DNA from 3 places in the Fervidobacterium nodosum Rt17-B1 genome. Region 3 is predicted to be linked to each of the others. Evidence: riboswitches for the same ligand, from Rfam matches in the RefSeq annotation. Region 3 holds a riboswitch; each other region holds the start of a gene.

Region 1 (8,407 bases), 740 kb from region 3:
CGGGAATAGGTAAAACTTCGTGGGGGCTCGCTACTGCTTTATATTTTTCCAAAAAAGGTAAAAGATCGTACATAATATTACCTACAAAACTTCTCATTCTTCAAAGCTATGAGAAATTGAAAGATAAAGTTAAAGAATCTGATTTACTTGTTTTTGGGCTTGATGAGAGCAATAAAGAAAGAGAAGAAAAGAAAAAAAGATTGGCTAATGGTGATTTCAAAATACTAATCACCTCTTCGATGTTTCTTTATAAAAATGTTGACCTCATCCCCAAGGATTTCGCTTTTATTTTTGTAGATGATGTTGATTCGTTCTTGAAGACGGCAAAAAATATCGATAAAGCGCTGTATCTTTTAGGATTTGACGAGAAAGACATAAGTTTTACAATGAATTACATAAAAATGAAGAGAACGCAAGCGAATGAAGAGAAAGTAAAAGCAATGCAAGAAGAAGTAAGAAAAATTGCAAGCAAAGCTAAGGGAGTAATGGTGGTAGCGTCCGCAACTAGTGACCCAAAATCCGAGAGAATAAGATTATTCAAAGAACTCTTATCTTTTGATGTTGGCAGACCTATATTCTATTTAAGAAATGTGGAAGACGTTTACGAAGAAGTAGAAAATCTTGACGATGCACTTGTTAGAACAGTAAAAAGATTAGGGAAAGGTGGTCTTGTATTTCTTTCGTCTGATTTTGGAAAAGAACGTGTAGATTACATTAAAAACTTACTTGAGAGTAACGGGATAAAAACCGAGACATACGAAAACTTGTCTCCAGAAGTTTTAGAAAAATACAGAAAAGGTGAGATAGAAGTTCTTATCGGTATATCTTCTTACAGGAATCCTTTGGCAAGGGGATTAGATATGCCAGAGGTTATAAGGTACGCGGTTTTTTACGGCGTACCTAAAATTGTTGTTAATCTTGATATCGAAGGTAATGTAAAGCACCTTTTACTCGCACTTTCTTCCATAAGACCGCTTATCGCAAGGGATAAGGACTTAGAGGAAAAAGTTTCCCTTGTAGATAAATGGATGAAAGCGTTGAAGAAATTTTCTTCAATGCCAAATCCTCCTGTTGATAAAGTTAACGAGCTAAAAAACGAAATAAAAAATTTCATACTTTCGAAAGAAATACACGAGAAAATAAGTAATTCAGATGAAGTTGTTTTAAGGCAAGAAGATGAAAAGTGGATACTAGTTGTTTCAGATATAACAGGATATCTCCAAGCTTCTGGAAGGACTTCAAGACTTTACGTTGGTGGAATTTCAAAAGGATTAAGTTATATTCTTGTTGACGACAAAAAGGTTTTGAACAACCTATTAAAGAAAAGTAGATGGTGGTTCAGTACAGATATTACATTTAAAGAAGCTCGTAGCATTAACATAGATGAAATTTTAAGACAAATCGACGAGGACAGAGAAAAAGTTAGGAGGAAAGAAGGTAGACGAGACGATTTCTTAAAGCCTGTATTAGTCATAGTAGAATCACCTCACAAAGCTTGGACCATTGCAAACTTCTTTGGAAAACCAATCTCAAGAAATGTGAATGGTCAAGAACTCTATGAGGTAATAACCGAAGATAAATACCTAGTGATAACAGCTTCGTTTGGTCATGTGTTGGACTTGAACAAGGAAATAGGGTATTTTGGCGTTATCGAGAAAGAAAAATTCATACCCGTGTATGAACCTATAGATAAAAAAGAAAGAATGATTGAAGGAATAAGAGACGCCAGCAAAGAATTCGATATGATACTTGTGGCAACGGACCCTGATACAGAAGGAGAGAAAATCTCTTGGGACTTAAAAAATCTGTGTACACCTTTTGTGAAAGAAATCAGGAGAATGGAATTCCACGAAATAACCAAAAAAGCCATACTCAACGCACTTAAAGAATCAAGGAATGTTAATGAAAACCTTGTGAAAGCTCAGGTCGTAAGGCGGATATCCGATAGATGGGTCGGTTTCGAACTTTCCCAGCTTATCCAGAAAGTCTTTTCAAAAAGCTCACTTTCCGCGGGGAGAGTACAGACCCCTGTCTTGGGTTGGGTTATAGAAAGAGCGAAAGAAAATCGGAAAAAGATACATATTGTTTCTGTAAAAAGATACGGGCTTGATATAAAGTTTGAATTTGAAGACAAGCAAAAAGCTCAGAAATTTTACAATGGCCTAAAGTACATTCAGATAAACAAAAGTTCGGAAAAAATCCAAGAAAAATCACCGCTTCCACCTTACACAACAGATGCGCTATTGAAAGACGCTTCCGAAAAATACAAAATTTCCGTTTCAAGAACGATGGAAATACTCCAAGAATTGTTCGAAAGAGGATTCATCACATACCATCGTACAGACTCTACGAGAGTATCAGATGTTGGAATAAGCGTTGCAAAAAGTTATATAGCTGAACAATTTGGTGAAGAATATTTCAAAGGAAGAACATGGGGCGAAGGTGGAGCGCACGAATGCATAAGACCAACAAGAGTACTTGATGTCGAAGATATAAAATCGATGATCTACTCAGGCGAACTTGAAGATTTTACGCCAGATCACCTGAAAATTTATGATTTAATATTCAAAAGATTCATATCATCTCAAATGAGAAATGTTGTAGTTAAAAGTTGTGATATTACAGTCAAAGCCTTCGACAAAGAGCAGACATTTGAAATATATGAAGAAATCATCCAAGAAGGTTACAACAAAATATTCCCAATCAAACTTACGAAAATACCTACTGGGGAAGTTGTTGTGGTGAATTATAAATCCTTCTACAGCGTTCCGAAAGTACCTTTATTCACGCAAGGTACACTCGTAGAAGAGATGAAAAAACGTGGTCTTGGAAGACCATCTACGTATGCCACAATTGTAAGTCGATTACTTGAGAGAGGATACGTCGTAGAAAAAGAAGGATACCTGATACCGACACCGCTAGGTGAGAAAGTGTACAAATTCTTAAACTCCAGTCCAGAGAAATTTAAATTTGTAAGAGAAGACTTTACAAGAGAACTTGAACAACTTATGGACAAAGTAGAACTTGGCGAAGAAGATTACCAAAAGATACTTAAAAATCTAAAAATGGAAATTGAGAGAATTTGAGGATTTAAAAAAATTTAACCCCATTCAATCGGAAAATTGAATGGGGTTTATTTTTAGAGAATAGAGATATTTATAAATGAAAAAACATTTCAAAGAAAACTAAAAAACATATCTTCAGTAGACTACCAAAACCAAGTTTAGTTTTAAATGATACATATTTATTTTATGATTTCTTCCCATGCTTTGTTGTAAAGGTCGATTTTATCACCAAGGTAATCGATTATTTCGCAGTTCTCAAGGTCTGAGATTTCGTAGATATTTGCCACTTCTTTGTAATTTACCGCATCTGTAACAGGTGATGGAATCATTAGATAATCTGAAATCTTTGCTGAGATTTCCGGTCTAAGGATGAAGTTTATGAATTTGTAAGCCAAGTCTTTGTTTTTCGATGTTTTGAGAATTACCATGCTATCTATCCAGAGTGTACCTCCTTCTTTTGGAACGAAGAATTCGAAGTTATCGCGTTCCTCTTCTGGAATTAATTGGAAGACGTTTTCTGGATAACCATGGACTGCCCAAAATTCGCCATTAACTACTCCTTGTGCGTAAGTTGTGGCGTCAAATTTGATGATATTTTCTTTCCATTTTAGTATTACTTGCTTTGCCTGTTCGATTTCTTCTGGGTTGGTTGAATTGACAGAGTATCCTAAATATTTGAGCGCGGCTCCAAACACTTCGCGCATATCGTCAAGTAATGTGAGTTTGTTTTTTAAATCTGCGCGTTCGTATATGCTCCAGGATTTCTCAAAGCTTTTCAAGAATTTTTTGTTTACAATAATTCCTGTTGTTCCCATCATGTATGGAACGGAATATTCATGGTCTGGGTCGAATGTTGTCTTTGAAAGAACGATAGGGTCAATATTTTTTATGTTCGGTATCCTAGAAAGATCCAATTTTTCCAGCATTCCATCGTTTATCATCATTCTAACATGGTCTCCAGATGGGAAGACGATGTCGTAACCAGTCCCGCCTTGTTTGAGTTTTGAGTACATTTCTTCGTTTGAAGAGTATGTATCGTATACGACTTTGCAATTGTATTCTTTTTCGAATTCTTTTATAACCTCTTCGGGGATGTAATCCGCCCAGTTGTAAATATGCAATGTGTTTGAACGATTACAGCTAGAGACTAAATTGAAAAGAAGAAAAGAGGAAAGCAAAATTAATAAAAAAAGCAATCCAAACTTTTTCATCATCGTTCTCTCCCTCCTTAGTATGATTTTGCGATTTAATTATATCAAATAATAATTTGAATTTGAATATTTGTATGGTAGAATAAAAACAAACCGAATAAGTTTGACTACCTAGTGTGCCGGGAACACCGGTGGAAATCCGGGGCTGCCCAGCAACCGTGAGTGGGGACGAAACCTACATTGATGCCACTGGCTCATTTCGATGAGCTGGGAAGGCGTAGGGAGTAGAATGAACCACGAGCCGGGAGACCGACATTAGGTAGATTTCTTTCCTGAAAGCTTGGGCTTTTCAGGAAAATTTGTTTTTAAATTATTATAGCGTGGATTAGAAAGTAAGGGGGAGAGGCGTATGGAAACAGGGAAGAAGATTAACAAAGAAACTTTACGTAATGATATTTTGAGAAGGCTCAATAATCTTACAAAACCGGTCGGAAGTTTGGGATATCTTGAGTACTTAGCTCTTAGAATGGGGCTTATCCAGGGTAAGGTTATTCCAGATCTTCCTGAAGATAAGAGGGTTTATGTATTTGCGGGAGACCATGGGGTTGTTAAGCAAGGGGTTTCAGCTTATCCAAAAGAAGTTACAAAGCAGATGGTGTACAATTTTCTCAACGGTGGAGCCGCTATTAATGTTTTTTCACGACACGTTGGAGCAACTGTTTATGTTGTCGATGCAGGTGTTGATGGTGATTTTCCGATTGAATCTCCTTATCTTATCAGAGCAAAGGTTGGTTTTGGGACGAATGATTTTACGGAAGGCCCTGCGATGACAAGGGAACAAGCGTTGTTGTGTATAGAGTACGGGAGGAAAATAGCGCGCGAGGCGATAGAAGATGGTGCTGATTTGCTCGCAGTTGGCGATATGGGGATTGGTAATACAACAACCGCCACGGCAATCGCGGTTGCTTTTGGATACGATATAAACGAGATAATCGATATTGGGACACCGATAAGTACAGAGGAATTGAAGAGCAAGAAAAGGGCTGTTTTAAAGGCAATTGAGGTAAATAAGCCAAATCCGTCCGATCCAATCGATGTACTCCAGAAAGTTGGAAGTTTTTGTATAGGCGAGATGGCAGGTTTTATTCTTCAAGCTGCTGAGATGGGTGTGCCGATTATCATCGATGGTTTTCCGACAACCGCTGGTTTGTTATTGGCTTGGGAGATTAATTCAGAAGTAAGGGAATATGTCTTCGCAGGTCACAAATCGAAGGTGAAAGGTCACAAGGTGATTTTAGATACCTTAGGCTTGAGACCTATCCTTGACCTAGACATGCGCCTTGGTGAAGGTACCGGTGCTGTGCTTTCTATGTCGATAATCGAAGCCGCAATAAAGATGATTAGAGAGATGGCTACATTCGATAGTGCGGGTGTTTCGAAAGGGACTGATCAGTGATGATTCTCGTAACTGGTGGTGTGAAGAGTGGGAAGAGTTCTTTCGCTTTGAAACTTTCTGAAGAGTACAATAAAAAGGCATTTTTGGCAACGGGCGTACCTTTCGATGAAGAGATGAAGAAACGTATTGAAAAGCACAAAGCAGAGAGGGGAAATGATTTCGATACGTATGAGGAACCAATTAACGTTCCAGATACTCTTAATAGTATCGCCGATAAGTACGATGTTATAGTCTTTGAGTGTGTTACAACATATCTTGGGAATTTGTATTATTATGCGGTTAACATAGATAATTATTTAGATAAGCTGTTGGAATCGTTTAAGAATGTGAAATGCGAGTTGATAATTGTTACTAACGAGGTTGGTTGGGGCGTTATTCCAGAAAATGAGCTTGCAAGAAAATATGTTGAAACTCTAGGGAAGTTGAATTCAAAAATTGCTAATATATCTGACCAAGTTTATTTAGTTGTGAGTGGAATAGGGGTACGGATAAAATGAAGAGAGCAGAGAGGCAATTGATTGGTACTACTTCGTGGCTTGTACCTGGTACTTATTACGAAAACGCTCGTTTAGTTGCCCAACTTGTCGATTTCGTTGAATTATTAGTCTATACGTGGGATTCGGATACGTTTGATTTGTTCGAAAGGGAAATCGGTAAGCTCAGAACTCTCAGTGAAAATTATGGCCTTAAGTATTCCATACATTTACCAACCGATAGTTTGAAGAATGTTGGGAGTGTTTTGAATTATTTTGATGGAAAGTTGCCTGTTGTTAATTATGTCCTTCATCCTTACGATGGTGAAGAATTTTACGATTTGCTCAATGGTGATTTTGGCGGGCGGATATCTGTTGAGAATTTAAAAGAAAAAGTTGTAAATTTCAAAAGGACGGTTTTTGATATAGGGCATCATTTGCTGGGTGTGAAGGTTGATGATGCTTTTCTGAGTAATGTTGTTGAGCTTCATGTTATGGGTATTGAGAATGGTAAAGACCATAGAAAGCTTAATTTAGAAACGCTTGAGCAGATGTATTCTATATTGGGTGATAGGATGTACGAAATTGAATACGTGTGTTTTGAGATATTCGATTTGAATGATTTAATTGACTCTTTAAAGCTTTGGAAGGCTTTTAAGAAGGTGAAGTTGTATGCAAGATAGTTTAAAGGATATCTTGCTAACTTTTTCTTTCATATCAAGATTGCCAGTGAAATTAGGGGAGTTGTCTGATTGGGAAGTCAGGATGAAACGAATACCAGCTTATTTCACAATAGTTGGCTATATTCCGGGTTTGATTTATTTTACAGGGAGTTTTCTTTCTTTGAATTTTGGGATAATTGCACCTTTGTTATCTATTGTCTTGGGATTTTATCTTTTTGATTTATTCCATTTCGATGGCCTTTTAGATACACTTGATGGGTTTTTGAATCAGTCTTCTAAGAGTAGACGACTTGAGATAATGAGTAAGGGCAACGTTGGGCCATTTGCTGTTTTCTATGGTGTTTTGTATGTAATTGTCTTTTGGGAACTGATTACGTCTATTGAACCTGTCGCTTTTGTTTTTGGCAGTGTCTTTGGGCGTTACACCATGGATGTTGTTTTAGTATTTTCAAAACCAGCAAAGAATGAAGGACTTGGCGCTATGTTATTTCCGTTTAATAGATTTCTTCTTGTACCTGCGACGTTATTTACGTTACCACTCTTATTAATCGACGTGAAACTATTTTTAGTTTCTATCTTTTCTTCTTGGTTGGTAGGTTTTTTGATTTCAAAGGTTTCGGAAAAGCAAATCGGAGGTGTAACGGGTGACGTGTTGGGTGGAAGTTGTTTGATTGGTCAGATAGTTGTTTTACTGATTTTAAATTATTTAATTTAAGTTTAAGCTATTTTGAGAGGGTGAATTTTGTGTTTTTGATGGTGCAAGGCACTATGTCAAATGTTGGGAAATCGACAATTACACTTGCTCTGTGCAGGTATTTTACAAACAAGGGTTTGAATGTCTTCCCTTTTAAAGCTCAGAATATCTCAAGTAAATTTGTAGATATTGGTGATGTGAAGATAGCTAGCGCGCAGTATTTCCAAGCGATAGCGTGTAAGAAAGAGCCACATGTGTATATGAATCCACTTCTAATTGTTCCAAGGGGGAAGTTGGAAGCGTATTTTTTGGGAGAGTATGTAGATTCTTTCGATTCACGTGAGTATATGTACGATGAGAAAAAACGTATATTGGAAAAGATTATTGATATACTCAAAGATTTGGAAAGGGAGAATGATTTGGTAATAATAGAAGGCGCGGGCTCTTGTGCTGAACCGAATTTAAGAGATAGAGAGATAGTCAATATGCGTATAGCTATGTCTGTTCAAAGTTCTGTTGTGTTAGTTGCGGATATTTCTCTTGGTGGCGCGTTCGCGCAAGTTGCAGGCACTATGGAATTGTTAGAAGGCAATGAAAGAAGTCTTGTGAAGGGATTTATTTTTAATAAGTTTCACGGTGATAAAACGTTGCTTGGTGATTTTCCAAATCAATTAGCTCAAAGGTATTCAATTGAATATTTCGGCACAATTCCTTATTTGGAGAATAAATTACCAGACGAAGATTTAAAAGTGTCTAAGTTTGGTGAATTGAATACATTAGAAGATATTTCAGCTATAGATGCTGAGATTGAAAGGATAACTGAGCACGTTATTTCGAATATACAAATTCAAAAACTGGAGCGTATTTTAGGGTTATGATGGGAAT
Region 2 (8,407 bases), 730 kb from region 3:
AAAGAACTCCTGCCGTTAATACCACTAATATCTTCTTCATACTTCCAACCTCCTTTTGCCTTCCTCATAGTTTTTTGTTTTTTCTCTTTTTTTCTCCCTCTTTACCAAGGGTAATTTAAGTATATCCGTTTAACCTTAAAAAGTACTTAATGAAAACTTAGAATTTGCTTAATTTTTTTACTTTATACTTATTTTGAAAATGCTCTTAAGTGATTTTCTGACCCATTTTTCAGATAGCCGTAAACTACCTTTATATCTTCATTGCTTGTTTTGGAAATGGCTTCTTCTAAATCTTTGATATCAAGCTTTTCAATTTTCACTCCAACGCTGAGAGCATCGGTTAATGATTTTTTACCTTCTGAAACTAATTGATTGTATAGACTTTCGAAATATGGGTACGCAAACTTTCCTATTTCATCTGTCTTAAGTGGGTTTTCTATATCGTACTTGTCAAGTAAAGCTTTAACTGCATCCATGTGGTTTTGTTCAGAGCGTGTTATGTTGTTGAATATGGGGAGTTTGTAAATTTCATAGAGTGTTTTGTATACGTCTCTTGCAAGTTTTTCTTCTTGAATCATCATTTGAAGACTTTTAATATCATCTTGAGTAAGTGTACTTGTTGGAGTGTAAGAAATCAGTCTTGTTGTTTGTGCTGCGCTTAAAGTTGTTGAAGAGAAGAGTAACATAATACCAGCTGTTAAAATTCCAAGAATCAGTGTGAGAGTTAACTTGTTTACCTTTTTCATACTATCGCCTCCTAAGAGCAAGGTGTGGTTTTTTTGTTGCTTGTTTCTCATTTCTCATATTTACATCCCAATTATATTCATCCAAGCTGAGAAAATCCTTATGCTTTCCTGAGAATTTGCTTAGAGTTTTTGGTATAATTTAATTGTTGTTGGAGTGGTAAAAATATATAAAATATACACTAGGATTGGAGTTGGATAATGTGAAATACACGGAGATAGCCCAAAAGCTTATCAAGAGCCCAAAGCAACGGTTAGCAGTTATATGCTATGCGCAATACGATGGGAAGATTTTATTTATTAATAGAACAAGAGAGCCTTTTTCTGGATTTCTTGTTCCACCTGGTGGAAAGGTTGAAGATGGAGAAGGGATAGAAGAAGCAATTAGAAGGGAATTTAGAGAAGAAACAGGACTTGAACTCAACAATCTTAGGTTGAAAATGGTAACATCTGAAGAAGGACCGGAGCATTACAATTGGGTACTTTTTATATTCGTGGCAGAATTGAATAGTGACAAATTTATCCAAAGTGATGAAGGAGAACTCGTTTGGGTGGAGAAAGATAAAATTTTTGAAGAAAATCTTTCGCCCATAGATAAAGCTTTGGCAAGGTATATATTAGATGGTTCAAATAAAGTGAAGCTTGCTCAGATAAAGTACTCAGAGGATAAGAGCATTGAAGATTTAAAAATCGAGGATTTAGATAGTATTTTTGAATAGGTTATTTACAAATTTGAATTTGGAAAGTTGTCCATACAAAAGCATTAGAAAGATAGGATAATTTAAAAATCCTTATTTGGTAAGAAAAAATGATTTCAAAGGCGTTATTCGACTAGACATTATCTTGTGAATGATTTAGAATAAAGTTGTGAAAAAGTTAATATTCCAAACTGCGAAGGTGCCGAAAGGCTTAATAGGGAACTCCGGTGAGAATCCGGGACGGTCGGGCCACCGTGAGTGGGGACGAAATGCTCAACTGGCCACTGGCTTTTTTAGCTGGGAAGGCGAGCAGAGTAGGATGAGCCACAAGTCGGGAGACCTGCCTTCGTAGGATGGCATTCCCAAAAACCATAGATTTTTGGGAAATTTTCTGTTTTAAAATTCTTGAAAATCCTAGAAAAGTTGTGAGGAGGGGATTTCTATGAAGATTCAAGAGTATGTGGGGAAAAGACTTTTGAGCGAACATGGTTTTTATGTACCAAGGAGCTTATTTGTCAAAGAAGAGGATATCGATTCGAAGGAACTCACTCAAAAGATTTTGGAGCTCGGCTTTCCACAGGTTTTGAAATCTCAGGTTCTTGTTGGAGGAAGGATGAAAGCTGGAGGGGTAATCATCGCAAAGAACTTGGAAGAAAGTATGAGAGCGTTGCGAGAGCTTGTGAATAAAGAGATAAAAGGTGAAATGCCGGAAGGAGTATTGATTGAAGAATTTGTGAAACACGACAAAGAGTTGTACTTTGGTATTACGATCGATAGGACGAATAGAAATATATTGATGATTTATTCTGAGTTTGGTGGTGTTGATATAGAGGAAGCATCACGAATGTTTCCAAATAAGGTTTTGAAAACTTATTCATTTAACGATTTACCGGAAGAATTTAAAGAGACCGCCAAGGTATTGTTGGATATCTTTAAAAAACTTGACTTAACGCTTTTAGAAATCAACCCAATTGGAGTTACCAAAAGTGGTTATGTGATGCTTGATGCAGTAATGCATGTTGATGATAATGCATTATTTAGGCAAAGTTGGGCGATGGAGCAGATGAATGAAAGAGAAAATGATATGGTGTTACTCGGCGGTTCGTATGGGGTTATAGGTTGTGGCGCAGGAATTGTTATGGCAACGATAGATATGTTAAAAGAATTTGGTTTTGAGCCTGCCAATTTTTACGACGTTGGTGGTGGCGCGACCCGTGAGAATGTTTTGGAAGCACTGAAAAAGGTTTCAAGAATTTCTAAAAAGATAGTGCTTAATATTTTTGGTGGCATAACAGATTGCTTCCAAGTTGCTGAGGCGATAGTTTTGTTTAAAGAAAGACATCCGGATGTCGAACTGTTTTTAAGGATTTCTGGGAATAAGGAGGAAGAGGCAAGAGCGTTACTTAGTAATATTGGTTTGACAGCTGTTAGTGATATGAACGAATTGATAATGTTAATCCAGAAAGAAGAGGCAAAGAAAAAGGAGTTGATGAAAGATGTTCTTTTCTAATGAAAAAGTCTGCGTTTATGGCATAACTGGTAGATATGGAAGCTACCATACAAAGAAGATGATAGAATACGGTACTGATATTGTCTGTGGTGTGAGTAAAAATAATGAATTTAAGGAAGTACACAATGTGCCTGTTTACAATACACTGTCCGATTATGTTAGTAGAGGTTTTAATGTCGATACGGCGATATTCTTTGTGCCTGCTCCGTATGTAATGGAAGCATTTTTGGATGCTTTCAATAATGGTGTGAAGAAATTTGTCGTAATAACAGAACATGTGCCTATCCACGATGCTTTAAGGATGGTTGATATCGTTAAGAAAAATAATCTGACGATGGTTGGTCCTAATTGTCCCGGGGTTATATATTCAAAAGAGAAAGTAAAACTTGGTATTATGCCTGAGAAGTATTTTAAAGAAGGCGAGGTAGCCATTATTTCGAGAAGTGGAACGTTGATGTACGAGATTGCGAAGTATATAGGTGAAAGTTATGGAGTTTCTATAGGGATAGGACTTGGTGGTGATCCAGTTATTGGTTTGAATGTCTTAGAAGCTTTTAAAGAAGTCGCGAAACTTGGTTTTGAAAAGGTTGTTTTAATTGGGGAAATTGGTGGAGAAGATGAGATTACAGGTGTTGCTGAGGCGATTAAGATGGGGTTTAAGCCAAGTAATATTGTGAGCTTTTTTGCAGGAAGACATGCGCCGGAAGGTAAAAGAATGGGGCATGCTGGTGCGATAGTCGAGGGTGAGCACGGGAAAATTAAGTACAAAGAGGAGAAGATGAGAGAATACGGTGTTAGGGTGGTGAAATTTCCATGGGAAGTGAAAAACGCATTCGCCTTGTAAAAGAGTATTTTGTTTCCACAATTGGTGTGTTGATAACGGCTTTGGGTGTTGTGATTTTTCTAATTCCAAACAATATCGCAGCTGGTGGGGCATCTGGGTTGGCTATAGTTTTAAATAAATTCATTCATCTATCAGTTGGCGTTTGGATGTATTTGATAAATATAGTGTTATTTTTAATTGCGTTTATTTTGGTTGGTTTCGATTTTAGCTTCAAGACAATTTATTGTACCTTTATGTTCAACTTTTTCATCGATTTTTTCGACAGAATAATCCCAATTTACAAGTACAATGGCGATATGATTATCGCAGTGTTTTTTGGCGATATCTTGACAGCTATAGGTATGGCTTTGACTTTTTCTCAAAATGCATCAACTGGAGGTACGGATATACTCGCGAAAATAATGAACAAATTCTTTGGGTTTCCAATGGGGCTTGGAATATTGGTACTTGATTTTTCCATAGGTATGTCGGCGGGTTTCGCATACGATATAAATACTGGAATGTATTCTATATTGGCAATTATCGTGAATGGAACAACTATTGATTTTGTTTTGAAGGGTTTGGAGTTGTCTATAAATGTTTGGATAGTTTCAGAAAAATACGAAGAGATTAAAGAATTCGTACTAAATGGGCTTAACAGAGGAGTCACTATATTCGATGCCACAGGTGGATATACTCAAAAGCCAAAAAAGATTCTCTTTGTGACGTTGAAAAGAAGAGAGTTACATGAATTGGTTACTAAAATAAGGGAGATAGATAAAGAAGCGTTCTTTGTTGTAAATGAAGCGCCCATGGTTTTTGGGAATGGATTTAAAGAGATTGTGTAAATTGTATAAAACAAAAGCAAGAGCACGTAACGTGCTCTTGCTTTTTGTAAGTATTTTAAAATTATCCTCTTGAGCCAACTTCTTTATCGAGCATGTAAAGCGCAGTAGGAGAATCTTGTAATTTCTGGAGTTTCTTAAGTATAAGTTCTGTTTGAGCTTCTTCTTCAACTTGTTCTTTCACAAACCAATTCAAAAATTCTTGGGTCGCGTAATCATTTTCTTCTTTTGCAAGAGAATAGATTTTGTTTATGCTTTCAGTTATAAATCTTTCGTGATTGTAAGCTGCTTCAAATGCTTTAAGCGGGCTTTCCCAATTTGATTGTGGTTTTTCAATCGCTGGGAGTTCAACTCTTCCACCACGTTCGTATATAAATTCGTATATCTTCATCGCATGACCAAGTTCTTCTCTGGCTTGTACTTTCATCCATTTTCCAAAACCTAAGAGGTCTATTGAGTCAAAGTAAGTTGCCATTGAAAGATACAGATATGAAGAAAAAATCTCTTTACCAACTTGTTCGTTTAATGCCTTAAGTACTTTTTCGCTTATCATGTTTTTTCCCTCCTTTTTTTAAAAAAACTTAACCTAAAACTTTTTGTATTTCTTCGTAAGGTGGTTCAACTGCTGGATTGTCCGTTACCCATTTATATATTACCACACCATCGTCAAGAACGAAAACTGCTCTTTTTGCCACTGTGTAATTTGGGATGTTGATGAAATTCTCATGTACACCACCGTATTGTTTTGCGACGTTCCCTCCAAAATCTGATAGCAATCTGAAGTTTAATTTGTTCTTTTCAGCGAATGCTTTGTTCGAGAATGGTGTATCAATGCTTATTCCGAATACCGTTGCGTTAAGGTTGTTGAATTTTGCCATCATATCTCTGAATGTGCAAAGCTCTTTCTCACATACACTTGTGAATGCACCCGGATAAAACGCAAGAACCACTTTTCCTTTTAATTCTGATAATTTAACAGGTTTCAATTCATGGTCAACCAATTCAAAATTTGGTGCTTTTTGTCCTAATTCTAACATATTTTTCCCTCCATTTGTTTAAAGTGATATTCTGTACTATATTATACCAAATCTAATTTTAACTGTCAAATTTTATTTTTAATTTTTTGATTTGCATAGGGTATAATTAAAAATAATAATTGTCTAAAATTGCCTTGTGGGGTGATTATATGCTTTCTATGTATCTTTTTAAAAGAGACCTTAGGTTAGATGACAACAAAGCATTATTTGAAGCGCTAAAAAATTCATCTAAAATCATTCCGATTTTTGTATTCAATAAGACCATCCTTAAAGAATTCAACGCTTACAACCAAAAAGTTGGTTTTGTTGTCGATGTTTTGAAGAATATTTCTAAGAAGATAAATTTGTATGTTTTTCATGGAGAAGATGATGAGATATTAGAATTTTTGTTCTCAAAATATAAACCAGATGCGCTTTATACAGCGCAATCATTTTCTTGGCAAGGTGAGGAGCGAGATAGGAATATTGAAAAAGTTTGTCGAAAGTGTAACGTGAAATTTCATGCTGTGTTCGATAACTATCTTGCCGATTTTAGAAAGATACCGTACACCAAGGTATTCACCCCATTTTACAAAAAGTGGCTTGGGTATGTGGAGAGTCAGGAATATGAGATAAATATCGAAGAATTAAAAAGAAAGGTTGTGGCCCTTGATTTGGACACAATAGATACTATTCTGGTTAAGTTCCCAGAGCTAAATCAGAAGAATGAGGTATTTACTTACGATTATGGATTTGAGAGGTTGCGCAGTTATGATTTTGCTAAGTATCAAGAACAAAGAGATTTTCCAGGGCTTGATATGAGTTCTAGGTTATCGCCTTACATACGTTTTGGGGTTTTATCGATAAGAAAGATACACAATATCGCAAGTAAAGTTAGTCCAGAATTTGTTAGGCAATTAGCATGGCGCGAGTTTTGGTATCATATAAAGTATAATTTTAGTGAGTTTAATAAGTTGGAATTTTTGGAAAAAAGAAGAAATGTGAGATGGAGATATGATGAAAAGCTATTTGAGAAATTTGTTAACGCTCAGACAGGATATCCAATTGTCGATGCTGGGATTAGGCAACTTAAACAGGAAAATTGGATGCATAACAGGGTCAGGCTAATCGTGGCTAATTTTTTAGTGAAAGATTTACTTATTGATTGGCGTATTGGCGAGAAGTTCTTCAGAGAGTACTTACTTGATTACGATGAGGTTTTAAACGTTGGCAATTGGCAATGGAGTGCTTCCGTTGGCCCAGACCCAAAACCCCTTAGGATATTTAATCCCATGATACAATCGGAAAAATTCGACCCAAATTGTGAGTATATCAAAAAGTATATTCCTGAATTGAAGAATGAAGAAAATTACAAAATTCATAATCCACTGGAGTATAAGCTCAATTATTATGAGCCTATTGTAAATCACTATGAGGCAGTGCAAATAACCAAACGGTTGTATAAAGGTATGGATGTTTAAAGATTGATAGAAATAAGAAATAAAAAGTCTGTTGGTAATTCCAACAGATTTTTTTATTTTAATTCTCAATTGAAGGGAAAGAAAGCTAAGAGTACAAAGCATTGAATAAAACAAAAAATTTTGGCTCTTTGTCAAGTAGTGGGGTGGGTATTCTGAATGCCCACCTTTTTAGCTTTTTCAAGCATACATTAAATGTTATTAATGTATATTATAGGCAATCAAATCTAAAAAAACTAATACCACTTTTGCCCACTCATATAGTGGGTTTTTAAATATTCAACTTTTTCAACTTATCTACCACAACTGTACAAAATCCTCTTCCTGAATCTTTCAAAATTCCTGTATCCAAATCCATTCCTCTTTAGTACCTTTATTTTGTTGTTAAAACCTTCTGTCATACTATTAGTATACGGAACATCAAATGCATTTACTATCTCCGAAAACCAGCTCCTAAAAACCTTTACACATCTCATAAATTCAGAAAGTCCACTTTGCTCTGCTCTCTCTATCCACTTTTTTAATACGAGTCTTGCTTCTTCAGAATTACTGCTCTTTAACACTCTCTTAAATTCTTCTTTGAGTTGATGGGCTTTCCTCAAATCTTGACTATACCAAAACATTACTTCTAATTCTTCTCTTTGCTCAGGCTCAAGTTCTTCATAATTCTTCAATAATAACTTCCTACTCCTCTTAAAATATCTCCTCAAATTACTTCCTAATTCCTTTTGTACCCTTTTCCTCACATTTTCTAAAGCCCAATAAACGTATCGGGTAAAATGAAATTTGTCTATCACTATTTTAGCGTTTTTAAAATATGTTTTTGCTACCTCTACAAATGGTCTCCACATATCACAGATAAAATATTTTGCTTTCTATTTTTCAAAATCTCGATTATTTGCCCTTTTACAGGATCTACAAATATACATTGATATTTTGCTCCACCTGCATTGCCTTTAAACTCGTCTACACATATTGCTTCAGAAGAAAACTCATCTACAGTTTGACCTGGATTTAATTTATCAAACAATCTCATAACTGTTGTCACTGAAACATTTGTGTGTTTTGCTATCTCTTTCATACTTGTTAAACTTCCAAGTTGACTTATAATATATGCTGCAAGTCTATTTGTCATCCTTTGAGATTTGCCTATAAAACTTATGTGTTCAAAAAACTTCTTCCCACATGCTTTGCAGACATATCTTCTCTTTCTTATAATCAAATATGTTTTCTTGCCCATTATAGGTACGTCTTTTACCTTCTGTGTGTGATAATCATGTACCTTACTTGTAAT
Region 3 (8,407 bases):
TATATACTGTGCATCTGTAGAATAAAGAATTAAATCATGCCTAATTCCAGAACCTACAAAGACATGATTTACTTTTGGAAGGCTTTTTATTTTTTGGAGCAAGTTTATAAATTTTATGGCGCTATCTTCTCTCCCAATAGATTTACAAACTTTAGGAAACATACAACTTTTAAGGCATTGTCCGTTTTTCTCCCTTATAGTACATGTATAACCATACATATTTGCTGTTGGTCCGCCAACATCGACTATAGTTCCTCTAAAATCTGGCATTTTCGTAAGAATTTTAACTTCCTCTAATATAGATTCTTCACTTCTAAAAGTCACATGCGTACCTTGATGATGTGTAATTGCACAAAATGAACAGTTTCCAAAACAACCACGTACGGCCGTTATGGAAAACCTAACAGTCTCTATTGCCTTCACTCTTCCCAAATTTTCATAAAATGGATGAACACGTCTCTCGTACGGCAAAAGGTAAAGTTCATCTAATTCCTTCGAGCTTAATGGCATGGAAGGTGGATATTGTATAACATATCGCGTATCTTGCTTTTGAACGATTTTTATTTTTTTCATGGGGTCAGTTAAATGTATTATCTTTTTGTACATTTCATTGTAAGCATCTTTAGATTGCGAAACTTCTTCAAAAGGAGGAATTTCAACTATTTCGAAAGATTCATCTAATTTATCTAATTCACTTTTCCATATTACAGTTCCAAGTATTCCATCTAAATTTTTCCCGGTTTCAATTCGTTTAGCTATCTCAAGTACAGCATGTTCTCCCATTCCATAAACAAGGATATCGGCTTTAGAATCTACAAGTATAGATTTCCTAACTTTATCACTCCACCAATCATAATGCGCAAACCTTCTCAAACTCGCCTCAATACCACCTACAACAATAGGTACATCTTTAAAAGCTTGCTTGATCATATTTACGTATTGTATGACAGCTCTATCTGGTCTTCTATTGTTTATGCCACCTGGTGTATAATCATCTGATTTTCTTTTTTTCTTAGATGCAGTATAATTTGCCACCATAGAATCTACACTTCCAGAAGTCACTCCGAAAAACAAATTAGGCCTTCCAAGCCTTTTTATATCTTCAACACTTACTGGCTGTGCTATTATTCCAACTTTATAACCTTTTGATTCAAGTAATCTCCCAAGTAGTGCAACACCAAAAGACGGGTGATCGATATACGCATCACCCGTCACAAATATGATGTCTAATTTATTCCATTTTCTCCTTTGAACCTCTTCCATTGTAATCGGTAAAAACAGTCCAACCACCTCATGTTATAACCTAAATATAATTAAATATTCTCGTACTTAGTTCTCTCCCATTCAGTCACTGTTGTCGTATATTCCCACCATTCGCGTTCTTTCAAAACTAAGAATTTTTCCCATATGTGTTCTCCAAGAATTTTTCTAACAAGTTCACTTTTTTCAGCTTCTACTAAAGCTTCTTTCAAGTTTGATGGTAACTTGTTGATACCTCTTTTGATTTTTTCACTTTCAGACATACGATATATATTTTCCTCAACGGCAGCAGGAGGTTCTATTTTATTCTCAATTCCATCAAGTCCTGCAGCAAACATTACAGCTAAAGCAAGGTAAGGATTACAAGATGGATCTGGGGCTCTGTACTCAAGTCTTGTTGATTTACCACGAGCTTTTGGAATTCTTATTAACGCTGTTCTGTTACCTTTACTCCATGCAATATTCACGGGTGCTTCATAACCTGGAACGAGCCTTTTATAACTATTTACAGTGGGGTTAGTTATAGCTGTTATCTCTCTTGCATGTGCAATTAATCCTCCGAGGAAATACTTCATTGTTTGAGAGATTCCATCTGGTGCATCCGGGTCATAAAATGCGTTCTTACCGTCCAAAGTAAACAAACTCATATGCACATGCATACCACTGCCATTGACACCAAAAAATGGTTTCGGCATAAACGTCGCATACAAATTGTTTTTAATCGCAAGTGTTTTTATAACCAACTTTACTGTTTGAACATTATCGGCGGCAAAAAGTGGTTCTGCGTATCTAAAATCTACTTCATGTTGAGATGGCGCAACTTCGTGGTGTGTTGTTTCAACGTCAAGTCCCATTTCCTCAAGGTGAACAGACACTTCAGTTCTTATATGTTCCGCGATATCAACAGGTAATAAGTCAAAATAACTTCCTTTATCTAAAAATTCAAATACAGGTCTACCTTTTTCACGTGGTAGGATAAAAAACTCTACCTCGGGTCCAGCATAAGGAATAAAACCCATTGATTTAGCTTTTTCTTCAACAAGCCTCAATCTATACCTTGGATCTCCATCGAATGACGTTTCAGGGTCATTGTAAACATCACATATGATTCTTGCACTTCTGTGTCCATCAAAAGTCCACGGAAGCATTGCAACTGTTCTCAAATCAGGTTTAAGATACATATCAGACTCATGGAGCCTTGCAAAACCCTCAACTGATGAACCATCAAACATTATCCCACTATCCAAAGCAGAATCAAGTTCATCAGACGGTATTTCGACATTCTTCATCGTACCGTTTATATCCGTGAACTGAAGCCTTATAAACTTTACTTGGTTTTCCTCGATAAATTTGAAAACATCTTTTCGCTCCATAAACTTCCCCCCCATATACCAGTTGTTATTTAAGAAATAGTGTTCAATTAGGTAAAACATGCAGTAAAAAGAAAATTAATTTTATTATATAACTTCAATCAATAATAGTCAACTAAAATCAAAAATTTTTATTAAAAACAATAAACTTAAAAATTTTGACTAATATTTTCCTTGACACTACACATAATATGTTATAGAATTTTGTTGAGAATAAGTTTCACCTAATTTTAGAAAATTCCTCTTGAACCTAATCTTTTTTTGATAATTAACATTAAGAATTACCAAATTATTCCACAGTGAGGTGACTTTATGAAACTCTCCGAGGTACCGATAGGTGCAATTGTAGAAGTTAAACGTGTACTCCCTTCCGATATTTCGCCAAAATTAAGGGCTGTTGGAATACTTCCAGGTGTAAGAATAGAGGTGATTAAAGCTGCACCAATGGGTGACCCAAGGCTTTACAAAGTCTTCAATAAAACTATCTCTCTAAGAGATGCTGAAGCTGATTTAGTTGAAGTTGAACTTATCGAAGAAATACCACTTCCCGCTACTTTTGTAGAGCCTGGAATTTATAAAGTTGTAAATATCCTAGCTGGTAGAATTGCAAGGTCATCTTTAAGTAGATGTGGGATAATTGAGAATGAAACTATCGAGATATTGCCTGATAGGAGAGTTAAGACTTCCGTCGGAATATTTGACATTGGTTTTGGAAGACTATCGAAAGTTATGGTAACTAAGATAAGGGATAATGTGCTTAAAAACTCTGTAACAGATTTGGAGGAGTAAGAATGGTAATAACAGTCGGTCTTCTTGGAAATCCAAATGTAGGCAAGACTAGTTTATTCAACAAACTTGTTGGCGCGCGCCAATACGTTGCGAATTGGCCGGGTGTTACAGTTACAAGAATTGAAGGCGCAACAAGCTATAGGGACTATACATTACACTTCGTTGATTTACCAGGTGTTTATTCGCTTTCTGCTACTTCTTTAGATGAAAAGGTTACACGAGACTTTCTTCTTTTTACTCCTCCAAATGTCACGGTCGTTGTTATAGATAGCATGACACCTGAACAAGGTATGTACCTTTTGTTAGAATCTCTTGAACTAGGCTTAAATGTTGTTGCAGTTTTTAACACTATAGACGAAGCAAAGAAGAATGGCATAAACATCGATAAAGAAGCGTTACAAACATTTTTGGGTGTACCAGTAGTTCTAACTTCCGCCCATACAGGTGAAGGTATTGACGAATTGAAGGAAACGATAATTAACTCATTTAAAAAGGTAACGCGAACAAAATTATTTGAATATGGCGAAGAAATAGAAAATCTAATAAAGAAAGTAGAAAATTGCGTCTCAAACGAATACAACAAAAGATTTATGGCAATAAAATACCTTGAGAACGATAAATTCGTTCGTGAATTAATAAATAATTGCGACTTTACAACAGATGAATCAATAGCCACGGAAATAGCTAAAAAGAGGTATGAATACATAACCGCAATAATTTCGAGATGTTTTACCAAATCGAACAATTTGTTATCCACCATGGAAGCTTTAGACCATGTTTTAACGCACAAATATTTAGGCATACCTATATTTATTTCACTCATTTATTTAGCATTTAACTTTACATTTAAAACTTCGGAACCTTTAGTTGGACTTTTGGAATTCCTATTTGGAAAACTTGTCGAATTTATAGGAAACGACACTATGTTTAAATCTTTAATATCTGATGGAATTATAAATGGCGTTGGAAGTGTTTTAGCTTTTATACCAAGCATATTTGCCTTATTCTTTGCACTTGGGATAATGGAAGAAAGTGGATATTTACCAAGAATAGCATTTATTATGGATAAATTAATGTACTCTCTAAGACTGACAGGTCGTTCATTTATGACCTTACTCTTAGGGTTTGGTTGCAACGTCAGTTCAATAATGGCAGCTCGTGGCTTATCTGACGAGCGAGAAAGAATAACAACCATTTTGGTGTCTCCATTCATAAGTTGTAACGCACGAATACCTGTTTATCTAATGATAATAGGCGTGGCTTTTTCGCAATACAAAGCTGAAGCTTTCTTTTTAATTTATCTTTTAAGTATAGTACTTACCGCTATCTCATCAAGAATTGTCAACAAAGTTATACTTAAAGGAGAAACTGTACCTTTTATAATGGAATTACCACGGTACAGGCTTCCAAAATTATCAAATATAGCAGTGTATATGTGGAACAGAGGTAAACATTTTATCGAAAAAGCTGGAACAATAATCTTTGCAGCAAGCATAATTGTATGGGCACTCTCGTATTTTCCAGATCCAAACAATATTGAAAATAGTTTTGTTGCCATGATTGGCAAATCTCTAGAATTCTTATTTAGGCCTTTAGGTTTTTCATGGCAAACAGTTTCCGCACTTATATTTGGTGGTGTAGCAAAAGAAATTATAGTATCATCATTCTCACAATTCTACAACGGTATTGAAAACGTAGTGCTTTCACCTGCTACAGCAGCGACGTTGATGGTATTTGTTCTAGGTTACATACCTTGCTTTGCAACACTTGCAGCTATAAAGGCGGAAACAAATAGTAACAAATACACGTTGTTTGCGATACTTTATAGTTTAACCATTTCTTATTTTATCGCATTTTTGGTTAATATTTCTTGGAGGCTGTTATCATGAAGTACATAAATTTGAATCTTTGGATATCGATATTTTCTTCTTTCCTTATATCTATTATGTATATTTTTGAAAAACAGTATATATTTGCACTTATACTTTTCACATTTTCTCTTGTATTTTTAACAAGCTTCAGAGAATTTGGCAAACCAGCTATATCATACCGCATAGCGCATCTTTACGTTGGAAATATCCTATTTTTAATAACTGGTGGGTACGTATTTCTAACATTCATATTTTCCATGATTAATAAAATTTTTGGTGAATCTATCTATAAATTAACTAACGCGGATATCGTTCTGATGATATTTTCGCTGTATAACATTTATAACGTACAAAAACTCAGAAAATTAGCTTTTAAGAAATAATGCTTATCAAAAAACATGTATATGTAGCTTTAATTCAAGAAAGTAAATATTGAATTTTGAAAAAGAGTGGTTTATAATAAAATTTAAGGATAAAAATATAAATAAACCTCCCTTTGCATGTTGAAAGGGAAGCCCGGTGAAAATCCGGCGCGGGGCCGCCACCGTGAGTGGGGACGAAATTCACAATATACCACTGGCCTAATTTTGGCTGGGAAGGTGTGAAGAGTAGGATGATCCACGAGTCGGGAGACCTAACATGCAAAGGAAGGGAGCCATCCACCACGTAGCCTGGGGATGGCAAAAAATTTTTGCATAGAGGAGGGGTTTGTGTATGAAAACTTTGAGAAAAGTCTGGTTATTGGTACTGTTATTGTTTACGGTTCTTTCCTTAGCTATTGCGGTTGTTGATGATGCAGGAAGAATTGTAAACATTCCTATGCCACCTCGTAGAGTAGTTTCCGCGGCACCAAGTGCAACAAGGTACCTTCAAGCTTTGGGATTGGAATATAGGATTGTTGGAGTTACAGCATGGGATAATTACAAAAAAGCGGAAAATATAGGTAACATGGTTCCGCTTAATATTGAAAAAATTTATTCTTTAAAGCCTGATCTTGTACTGATGTTTGGTGGATTCCAATTCCCAGAGGTTGAGAAACTTGAAAAAGCAAATCTTACCGCTTATGTTTTGAACGCCAACACTCTCACCGACATAATAAAAGCAGTTGGACAACTCGGAGCAGTTTTCAACGTAAAAGAAAAAGCAGATAAAATTACCAACGAATTGAGGCAAAAAATGACTGAAGTTGGTCAAAAAACTTCAAAAATACCTCTTGAAAAAAGACCTACAGTATTTTTCACTATAACCGTACCTGATGAAAAAGTAAAAGAACTTTGGACAGCTGGTACGGGGTCCTATATGAATGAACTTATTGTTATTGCTGGCGGTAAAAATATCGCAGCTCCATATTCCGGAAATAACGGTTGGTTATCGGTAAGCTGGGAATGGTTGGTACAACAAGATCCCGATGTAATTATCATTGGTGCTTATGGTGATGTAAAGTCTGTTGAACAGGCTGTCAAAAATCATTCAATAATGAAAAATCTTAAAGCTGTGAAAAACAACAAAATCTTTGTAGTTGATGGTGACGAAGTAAGTCAAGCGGCTCCACATATATTCAAATATCTCGATATTTTCTATAATTTCTTCTATGGAGGAAAGTAATTTGTCCAAGTTAAAGTCTTTGATTTTAAAAACAGGGAGATACTCTCTCCCTGTTATTTTTGTTGTGGTCTTTCTCTTAAATCTATCCTTCGGTACAGTGAATGTAAGCGTTTTCAAAATTTTTAAACTTTTAACTGAAGATTCTCCAGAAAAGTACATGATATGGAATTTAAGATTTCCAAGGGTACTCATGGCAACACTTACAGGTATCGCACTATCAATCGTTGGTAACACTTTCCAAGCAATTATGAAAAATCCTCTTGTTGATCCATATTTAGTGGGAACATCCGCGGGTGCAAGCTTTGGAGCTTTACTTGCTGTATATTTTGTGGTCAATTCTATTGCACATGTAAGCATTCCAACAATGAGCTTCATTTTTGCGGTAATTGCTTCTCTTATGACTATAACTTTGGCAAGAAAAGGGAGTGTAATACCAGTAGTTCATCTCGTACTAAGCGGTGTATTGGTGAGTACGATGTTTTCTGCAGGCAGTATGTTATTATTGAACATAGCGCAAAAAACTTTAGTAACAGGTCATGTATGGCTCTTTGGCTCATTTTCTGGTATTACTTTTTCTGATATACCTGTTCCAGCATTATCATTAGGTGTTTTCGTTTTTTTATCTTTATTGTATAGCAAACAACTTGATGCGATGTCACTTGGTGAGAAGGAGGCAAAAAGCCTAGGAGTAAATGTTGAAGGCGTAAAGTGGCTTTTTTATTTGCTTGGTTCATTTGTAACTGCAGCATTTGTATCTAAAACAGGAATTATTGGCTTTGTAGGTTTGATAGTCCCGCACATGGCACGCATGATATCTGGACCTTCACATAGAAAAAACATTCCGTCGACGATTTTAATTGGTGGATTATTTATGTCAGTGTGTGATACCCTTTCACGTACACTTCTCAATCCTGTGGAAATACCAGTTGGTATAATAACCTCCTTAATTGGCGCCCCGTTTATGTTTTGGCTCATGAAAAGAAAAAGTTGATAGAAATTGCAAACTTGTACAAAATTAAGCACTAAATGTGCTATAATTTTATTTAGATTTTATACAAAATTATTTGGGGGGATTTTTGTGAAAAGGTTTTATTCAAGCATTTTTTTGTTTATTGGAATACCTATACTTTTGTTTTATTTATTCTCATGCTCCAACATTTCAGTTTTAAGCATAAGAAACTTAAAGTATGATAACAACGATATAACCCAAGTAACCGAGACCATCTCAGTAGACAGAACTAAAGAATTTTCAGTCACCGTAACTGGAAACAACCCAACCGTTACATGGAAATTGGATGACATTACATTTGCCTCGGGGCAAAATTTGACAAAATTAAAGTTAAATGATTACGCATCAAAGCTGAATTTGAACTCTGCATTTTTCAATATAGAGCACACACTATCAATAACAGCTAGTGATGGTAGAAAAAGTGTCAGCATAGAAAAAAAGATAAAAGTTAATAATCTCCAACCTGTAGTAATTATAACACCTGAAGTTATAACTGAAGAAAC

What was found. Region 3 has a riboswitch for cobalamin ahead of FNOD_RS01325 (ABC transporter substrate-binding protein). Riboswitches for the same ligand answer to the same signal wherever they lie in the genome.
Region 1: another riboswitch for cobalamin. It lies ahead of cobT (nicotinate-nucleotide--dimethylbenzimidazole phosphoribosyltransferase); the one in region 3 lies ahead of FNOD_RS01325 (ABC transporter substrate-binding protein).
Region 2: another riboswitch for cobalamin. It lies ahead of FNOD_RS07205 (ATP-grasp domain-containing protein); the one in region 3 lies ahead of FNOD_RS01325 (ABC transporter substrate-binding protein).

The regions. Positions count from the first base shown of each region.
Region 1 covers NC_009718.1:1,471,261-1,479,667, forward strand. The annotation lists gene rgy (reverse gyrase) at 1-3,086, shown strand, start outside; gene FNOD_RS07135 (extracellular solute-binding protein) at 3,245-4,279, opposite strand; cobalamin riboswitch at 4,374-4,548, shown strand; gene cobT (nicotinate-nucleotide--dimethylbenzimidazole phosphoribosyltransferase) at 4,626-5,672, shown strand; gene cobU (bifunctional adenosylcobinamide kinase/adenosylcobinamide-phosphate guanylyltransferase) at 5,672-6,169, shown strand; gene cbiR (cobamide remodeling phosphodiesterase CbiR) at 6,166-6,828, shown strand; gene FNOD_RS07155 (adenosylcobinamide-GDP ribazoletransferase) at 6,818-7,543, shown strand; gene FNOD_RS07160 (AAA family ATPase) at 7,582-8,400, shown strand; gene cbiB (adenosylcobinamide-phosphate synthase CbiB) at 8,397-8,407, shown strand, end outside.
Region 2 covers NC_009718.1:1,484,244-1,492,650, forward strand. The annotation lists gene FNOD_RS07190 (hypothetical protein) at 1-40, opposite strand, end outside; gene FNOD_RS07195 (DUF2202 domain-containing protein) at 189-746, opposite strand; gene FNOD_RS07200 (NUDIX domain-containing protein) at 947-1,462, shown strand; cobalamin riboswitch at 1,622-1,803, shown strand; gene FNOD_RS07205 (ATP-grasp domain-containing protein) at 1,884-2,951, shown strand; gene FNOD_RS07210 (succinate--CoA ligase subunit alpha) at 2,938-3,795, shown strand; gene FNOD_RS07215 (YitT family protein) at 3,765-4,622, shown strand; gene FNOD_RS07220 (ferritin) at 4,684-5,172, opposite strand; gene FNOD_RS07225 (peroxiredoxin) at 5,201-5,656, opposite strand; gene FNOD_RS07230 (cryptochrome/photolyase family protein) at 5,806-7,116, shown strand; partial or broken gene FNOD_RS09990 (ISL3 family transposase) at 7,407-8,407, opposite strand, start outside.
Region 3 covers NC_009718.1:266,186-274,592, reverse strand. The annotation lists gene FNOD_RS01350 (YgiQ family radical SAM protein) at 1-1,281, opposite strand, end outside; gene glnA (type I glutamate--ammonia ligase) at 1,314-2,633, opposite strand; gene FNOD_RS01340 (FeoA family protein) at 2,943-3,419, shown strand; gene feoB (ferrous iron transport protein B) at 3,422-5,308, shown strand; gene FNOD_RS01330 (hypothetical protein) at 5,305-5,673, shown strand; cobalamin riboswitch at 5,775-5,946, shown strand; gene FNOD_RS01325 (ABC transporter substrate-binding protein) at 6,005-6,895, shown strand; gene FNOD_RS01320 (FecCD family ABC transporter permease) at 6,897-7,886, shown strand; gene FNOD_RS01315 (hypothetical protein) at 7,974-8,407, shown strand, end outside.